Regions from separate parts of the Streptomyces sp. NPDC005955 genome, predicted to be linked through region 1. Evidence: predicted binding sites of a transcription regulator. Region 1 holds the regulator's gene; the other holds the start of a gene.
What was found. Region 1 encodes HspR, which represses chaperone genes until heat shock. Its sites were predicted from a motif close to TTGAGNNNNNNNNNCTCAA; they were not measured.
Positions count from the first base shown of each region.

Region 2: a site for HspR is predicted at 2,309-2,327, ahead of lon (endopeptidase La). Genes of this name have one in related genera too.

Region 1 covers NZ_JBIAIF010000006.1:194,137-197,541, forward strand. Annotated here, with positions in the region: gene dnaJ (molecular chaperone DnaJ) at 1-1,139, shown strand, start outside; gene ACFYOU_RS17230 (heat shock protein transcriptional repressor HspR) at 1,154-1,603, shown strand; gene ACFYOU_RS17235 (LuxR C-terminal-related transcriptional regulator) at 2,122-3,099, shown strand; gene ACFYOU_RS17240 (helix-turn-helix transcriptional regulator) at 3,157-3,405, opposite strand, start outside.
Region 2 covers NZ_JBIAIF010000001.1:78,747-82,151, forward strand. Annotated here, with positions in the region: gene lon (endopeptidase La) at 1-2,286, opposite strand, end outside; gene ACFYOU_RS00285 (spermidine synthase) at 2,483-3,205, shown strand; gene ACFYOU_RS00290 (response regulator transcription factor) at 3,316-3,405, shown strand, end outside.

The sequences.
Region 1 (3,405 bases):
AGGACGCCACCGAGGCCGAGATCAAGAAGGCGTACCGGAAGCTCGCCCGCGAGTTCCACCCGGACGCCAACAAGGGCAACGCCAAGGCGGAGGAGCGCTTCAAGGAGATCTCCGAGGCGAACGACGTCCTCGGTGACCCGAAGAAGCGCAAGGAGTACGACGAGGCGCGCACCCTCTTCGGGAACGGTGGCTTCCGCCCCGGCCCCGGGGCGGGTGGCGGCGGCTCGTTCAACTTCGACCTGGGTGACCTCTTCGGCGGCGGCGGTGGCGGTCCCGGCGGCGGTACGGCGGCCGGTGGTTTCGGCGGCGGCATCGGTGACGTCTTCGGCGGGTTGTTCAACCGGGGCGGCACCACCACCGGGAGCCGGGTGCAGCCGCGGCGCGGCCAGGACATCGAGTCCGAGGTCACGCTGAGCTTCACCGAGGCGGTGGACGGTGCGACGGTTCCGCTGCGGATGTCCTCGCAGGCGCCCTGCAAGGCGTGTTCGGGCACCGGCGACAAGAACGGCACCCCGCGGGTGTGCCCGACCTGCGTCGGCACCGGGCAGGTGTCCCGGGGCGGCGGGGGCGGCTTCTCGCTCACCGATCCGTGCGTGGACTGCAAGGGCCGCGGACTGATCGCGGAGACCCCCTGCGAGGTGTGCAAGGGGTCCGGGCGGGCCAAGTCCTCGCGGACCATGCAGGTCCGCATCCCCGCGGGCGTCTCGGACGGGCAGCGCATCCGGCTGCGCGGCAAGGGCGCCCCGGGCGAACGCGGCGGCCCGGCCGGTGACCTGTACGTCGTCGTGCACGTCGGCACGCACCCCGTGTTCGGCCGCAAGGGCGACAACCTCACCGTCACGGTGCCCGTCAGCTTCGCGGAGGCGGCCCTCGGCGGCGAGGTGAAGGTGCCGACGCTGGGCGGTCCCGCGGTGACGCTGAAGTTGCCGCCGGGCGTCCCCAACGGCCGTACGATGCGGGCCCGGGGCAAGGGCGCGGTCCGCAAGGACGGCACCCGCGGCGATCTGCTGGTGACGGTGGAGGTCGCGGTGCCCAAGGACGTGACCGGCAAGGCCCGGGACGCCCTGGAGGCGTACCGGGAGGCCACTGCGGACGTCGATCCGCGGGCGGAGCTGTTCGAGGCCGCGAAGGGAGCATGAACGCCATGGACGGGATGGGCACGGGCGGTCGGCGCCGCAACCCCTACCAGCTGACCGACGAGACGCCGGTGTACGTGATCTCGGTGGCGGCCCAGCTCAGCGGGCTGCACCCGCAGACCCTGCGGCAGTACGACCGGCTCGGCCTGGTCTCTCCGGACCGGACCGCCGGCCGCGGCCGGCGGTATTCGGCCCGGGACATCGAACTGCTCCGTCAGGTGCAGCAGTTGTCGCAGACCGAGGGCATCAACCTCGCCGGGATCAAGCGGATCATCGAGCTGGAGGGCCAGGTGGCCGCGCTCACGGCGCGGGTCGCGGAACTCCAGGACGCGGTGGAGGGCGCTGCGGCGGCCATCCAGCAGCGGGAGGCGGCCGTCCACGCCTCGTACCGGCGGGACCTCGTGCCCTACCAGGAGGTCCAGCAGACCAGTGCGCTGGTCGTGTGGCGTCCCAAGCGGCAGGACTGAGCGTCCGGTTCCGTGCACGCACGCGGCCGAGGGGCCGGAAGGCGAACCTTCCGGCCCCTCGGCCGTGTCCGGACGAGCCGGACGGCACACCCCGGTGAACCCCCCTGTGGATAACCCGGGTGTGACTGTCAGTGAGGTGTGCGAGTCTTGACGTACTCGCTCGGACTCAGGTGATCCATGGGAAGGTCGGGGCTACGGCCGGTGGGCGGCGCGTCTGCCGGATCAACGGCTCCCCGCGTGGTCCACGGAGTCGCTCGGGCCGACCGTCGTCGGTCGGAGCGTCGGGTCGAGGGCGCCCGGGTGCGGGCGCCCCGGGTCGGCCAGGGGGATTGGCCGACTCGGGACAACCCGGGGGCGACTAAGAATTCCCCTCCCCTCGCCCCGTGCACCCACTTTGCCGGTCACGGGACGGTGACACCACCGTCATCTTGTTGCACTGCGCCAAGAGGAGGGGGGACGCAAGGGGGAAGAAGCGGATGAATCGGCAGGAAAGCTACTCCTTAGGTGGGGGCGGGGACATGGCTGAGGCGCACACGCACGGAGTGGATCAGCTCTGTGAGGAGGGTGAGCGCGTGTACGGGGCCGCCCTCAAGGGCGGACGCATCGAGCGGACCGCGGCGGCCGGGGCGCCCTGCCTGGTCACGCTGGGCCTGCTGTACTCGGACCCGGACGACGCGGCGTGGCTGGTGCCCGAGTCGCCGGGCGAGGTGATCGCCCGGCTGACCCGCGGCCTGCGGGACGAGTTGGCGCAGAGCCATGCGCGGGCGACCGCGGTGTCCCTGCTCGCCGAGCGGTACACGGGCGCCGGTCCTGACCTGCCCTCGGCGGGGCACGGCATCCGGGTGCTGGAGAGCAAGCCCCGCATCCGGGACGCCATCGCCGAGGCGTCCGACGGGTGCGTCGTCGAGCACCTGGCCGTCCAGCCGGGCGGGGTGCGCCGCGAGAACGTGTTGAACGACGCCCTGCCGCTGGCGCTGGACATGGCGCAGCGCGGGGTGCGCATGCGGACCCTGTACACCCATGCCGCGCGGCACGGGCAGGGCCTCTTCGAGTACGTGGAGCGGGTCGGCGGCGCCGCCGAGGTGCGCACCCTGGACGAGGTCTTCGAACGGCTGCTGATCTTCGACCGGAAGGTCGCGTTCGTGCCGGCCACCGAAGACCGGACGGTCGCCCTGGAGTTGCGCCACCCCGGTCTGGTGGGGTTCCTCGCGATCGTCTTCGAGCGGTTCTGGCGGCTGGGGCACCCGCTGGTGGAGCCGCTGCCCTCCGGCTCCGGGGTCACCGGCATCACCCGTCGGGAATGGGCCATCGCGGCGCTGCTCGCCGAGGGGCACACCGATGCGGAGATAGCGCAGCGCCTCGGCATCAACGTGCGGACGGCCCGCCACCACATCCGCAAGCTGGCCGAGGAGTTGGGCGCCGCCAGTCGTGCCCAGCTCGGGGTGCGGATCGCGCAGGCCGGCCTGGACACCCCGCCGCGTCCGCCCACGCCGTGACGGACCGTCGGGTGCGGGTGCGGGTGCGGGTGCGGGGGTGACCGGTCGGGCGGTCCGTCACTGGTCGTGCTCCAACATGCCCGACCGGGAGATCAGATAGCCGAGCTGGGCCCGGCTGCCGCTGCCGAGCGCGGAGGCGAGCTTGGCGATGTGGGCGCGGCAGGTGCGGACGTTCATGCCGAGGCGCCGTGCGATGGCCTCGTCCACGTACCCCTCGACCAGGAGTTTGGCGATGGACTGCTGGACGCCGGTGATGCCGTCGGGCGTGGACCGGTAGGGCACCTCGTCGAGCAGCGGGGTCGCGCG
Region 2 (3,405 bases), on a different contig from region 1:
CTTCGGGATCACCACCGTGGTGACCCCGGCCCGGTGCGCGGCGAGCAGCTTCTGCTTCACCCCGCCGATGGGCAGCACCCGGCCGGTCAGCGAGACCTCACCGGTCATCGCCACGTCCGTGCGCACCGGGCGCCCGCTGAGCAGCGAGGCCAGGGCGGTCGTCATGGTGACGCCCGCGCTCGGACCGTCCTTGGGGACCGCGCCCGCCGGGAAGTGGATGTGCACGCCCCGGTCCTTCAGGTCGCCGACCGGCAGTTCCAGTTCGGCGCCCCGCGAGCGCAGGAAGCTCAGCGCGATCTGCGCCGACTCCTTCATCACGTCACCGAGCTGACCGGTCAGGGTCAGCCCCGCCGCGCCCGTCTCCGGGTCGGCGAGCGACGCCTCCACGTAGAGGACGTCACCACCGGCCCCGGTCACCGCGAGCCCGGTCGCCACCCCGGGGACGGAGGTCCGGCGCTCGGCCGGGTCCTGGGCGGACTCGGGCACGTGGTGCGGGCGTCCGATGAGCCCGCGCAGTTCCCCGTCGGTGACGGTGAACGGCAGCGCGCGCTCGCCCAGCTCGTGCTGTGCGGCGACCTTGCGCAGCAGTCGGGCGATGGCCCGCTCCAGGGTCCGTACGCCCGCTTCCCGGGTGTACTCGCCCGCGAGCTTGCGCAGCGCGCCCTCGTCCAGGGTGACCTCCTCGGGGTCCAGGCCCGCCCGCTCCAGTTGGCGCGGCAGCAGGTGGTCCCGGGCGATGACGACCTTCTCGTCCTCGGTGTAGCCGTCGAGCCTGACCAGTTCCATCCGGTCGAGCAGCGCCTCGGGGATGGCCTCCAGGACGTTCGCGGTGGCCAGGAAGACCACGTCGCTGAGGTCGAGCTCCACCTCCAGGTAGTGGTCCCGGAAGGTGTGGTTCTGCGCCGGGTCCAGGACCTCCAGCAGGGCCGCCGCCGGGTCGCCCCGGAAGTCGGAGCCGACCTTGTCGATCTCGTCGAGCAGCACCACCGGGTTCATCGACCCGGCCTCCTTGATGGCGCGCACGATGCGTCCGGGCAGGGCCCCGACGTAGGTGCGCCGGTGGCCGCGGATCTCCGCCTCGTCGCGGACGCCGCCGAGGGCGACCCGGACGAAGGAGCGGCCCATGGCGTGCGCGACGGACTCGCCGAGCGAGGTCTTGCCGACGCCGGGGGGACCCACCAGGGCCAGCACCGCGCCGCCGCGCCGTCCGCCGACGACCCCGAGGCCGCGGTCGGCGCGCCGCTTGCGCACCGCCAGGTACTCGGTGATCCGTTCCTTCACGTCGGCGAGGCCGGCGTGTTCGGCGTCCAGCACGGCCCGGGCGCCCTCGATGTCGTACTGGTCCTCGGTGCGCTCGTGCCACGGCAGTTCCAGGACGGTGTCCAGCCAGGTGCGGATCCAGCCGCCCTCAGGGGACTGTTCACTGGACCGCTCCAGCTTGTCGACCTCCTTGAGCGCGGCCTCACGGACCTTCTGGGGCAGGTCGGCGGCTTCGACGCGGGCCCGGTAGTCGTCGGACTCGTCCTCGCCGTCCCCGTCGCCGTTCAGTTCGCGCAGTTCCTTGCGGACCGCGTCGAGCTGGCGGCGGAGCAGGAACTCGCGCTGCTGCTTGTCGACGCCCTCCTGGACGTCCTTGGCGATGGACTCGGCGACGTCCTGTTCGGCGAGGTGTTCACGGAGCTGTTCGGTGGCGAGCTTGAGGCGGGCCACCGGGTCGGCGGTCTCCAGCAGGGCGACCTTCTGCTGGAGGGTGAGGAACGGTGAGTAGCCGGAGTTGTCCGCGAGCGGGGACACCTCCTCGATCTGCTGGACGCGGTCCACGACCTGCCAGGCGCCGCGCTTGCGCAGCCAACTGGTGGCGAGGGCCTTGTACTCCGTGACGAGTTCGGCGACGGCGCCGGGCAGCGGGTCGGGCACGTGCTCCTCGACGAGGGTGCCCTCCACCCACAGGGCGGCGCCCGGTCCGGTGGTTCCGGCGCCGATGCGGACCCGTTCGCGGCCGCGGATCAGCGCCCCGGGGTCGCCGTCGGCGAGCCGGCCGACCTGCTCCACGGTGCCCAGCACTCCGGTGCCGGCGTAGGTGCCGTCGATCCTGGGGACCAGCAGGACCCGTGGTTTGCCCGGTGCGGAGCGGGCGGCGGCCTGGGCGGCCTCCACCGCGGCGCGTACGTCGGGGTCGTTCAGGTCCAGCGGAACCACCATGCCGGGCAGCACGACCTCGTCGTCGAGGGGCAGCACGGGCAGCGACAGCACGGTGCTCTTGGAACCAACGGACTCAGCAGCCATGATCTCCCCTTCGGCATTCAAGTTGAGCTATGTCGACTCAATGCACGGGGCCGCTCGATTGTTCCCGGTCGTTCGTTCGCCCAGAGCGGAGCGGTCGGGCGGCACCCGCCACCCGCGCCTCCGGGCCGTGTCCGCGGTCCGCCGCCCCCGGGAATTCCCCGGCGCGGGCGGACCCCACCGCGCCACAATGACCCCCATGCCGCCCCAGCAGAGCACCGTCCCCGCAGTCGCTCCCGCCCCCGACACCGCACCGGAAGTGCTCGACCGAAGGACCGGACCGCACGGCGAGGTGGTGCTGCGCCGCCACGGCCGCCTGCTCCAGATCATCGCCAACGGCTGCTTCCTGATGGACACCTCCGACGGCCGCTCGGAACGCCTCCTGGTGGACCTGGCCGCCGCCGCGCTCACCGACCGTGACCCCGCGGCGCGCCCCCGTCTCCTGATCGGGGGCCTGGGCGTCGGCTTCAGCCTGGTGCGGGCCGCCGCCCAGCCGCACTGGGGCCGGATCACCGTGGTGGAGCGCGAGGCCGCGATCATCGACTGGCACCGCCCCGGCGCCCCCCTGTCCGCGCTGTCCCGCGACGCCCTCGCCGACCCCCGCACCGAGGTCCTGCACACCGATCTGCTGGCGCACCTGAGCACCGGCGGCAGCACCTACGACGCACTCTGCCTCGACATCGACAACGGGCCCGACTGGACGGTCACCGACGACAACGGCGGGCTCTACACCCCCGAGGGCATCGCCCGGTGCCGCGAGCGGCTGGCCCCCGGCGGGGTGCTCGCCGTGTGGTCGGCGCAGCCCTCCGCCGATTTCGAAGGGGCATTGCGGAATTCAGGGTTCCAAGGGGTCCGTACCCATGAAATCCCGGTCGCCCGGGGCGTTCCGGACGTCGTCCACCTCGCGGTCCGAGCTGGATAGCCTGATCACGTTCCGTGCCTTTAGTCTGCAACCGGCGCGTGGATCACTCCGGTGCCGGGCACAGCCATGGGATCACCCCACGGATTCCGAACAGCAGTCAGGGGCGGGCGATGGAGCAGACACACACCACCCAACACGGCAGCGCCCCGGCGGCGCCCGGCGCCCAGCGGCGCGTGCTCGTGGTGGAGGACGACGCGACG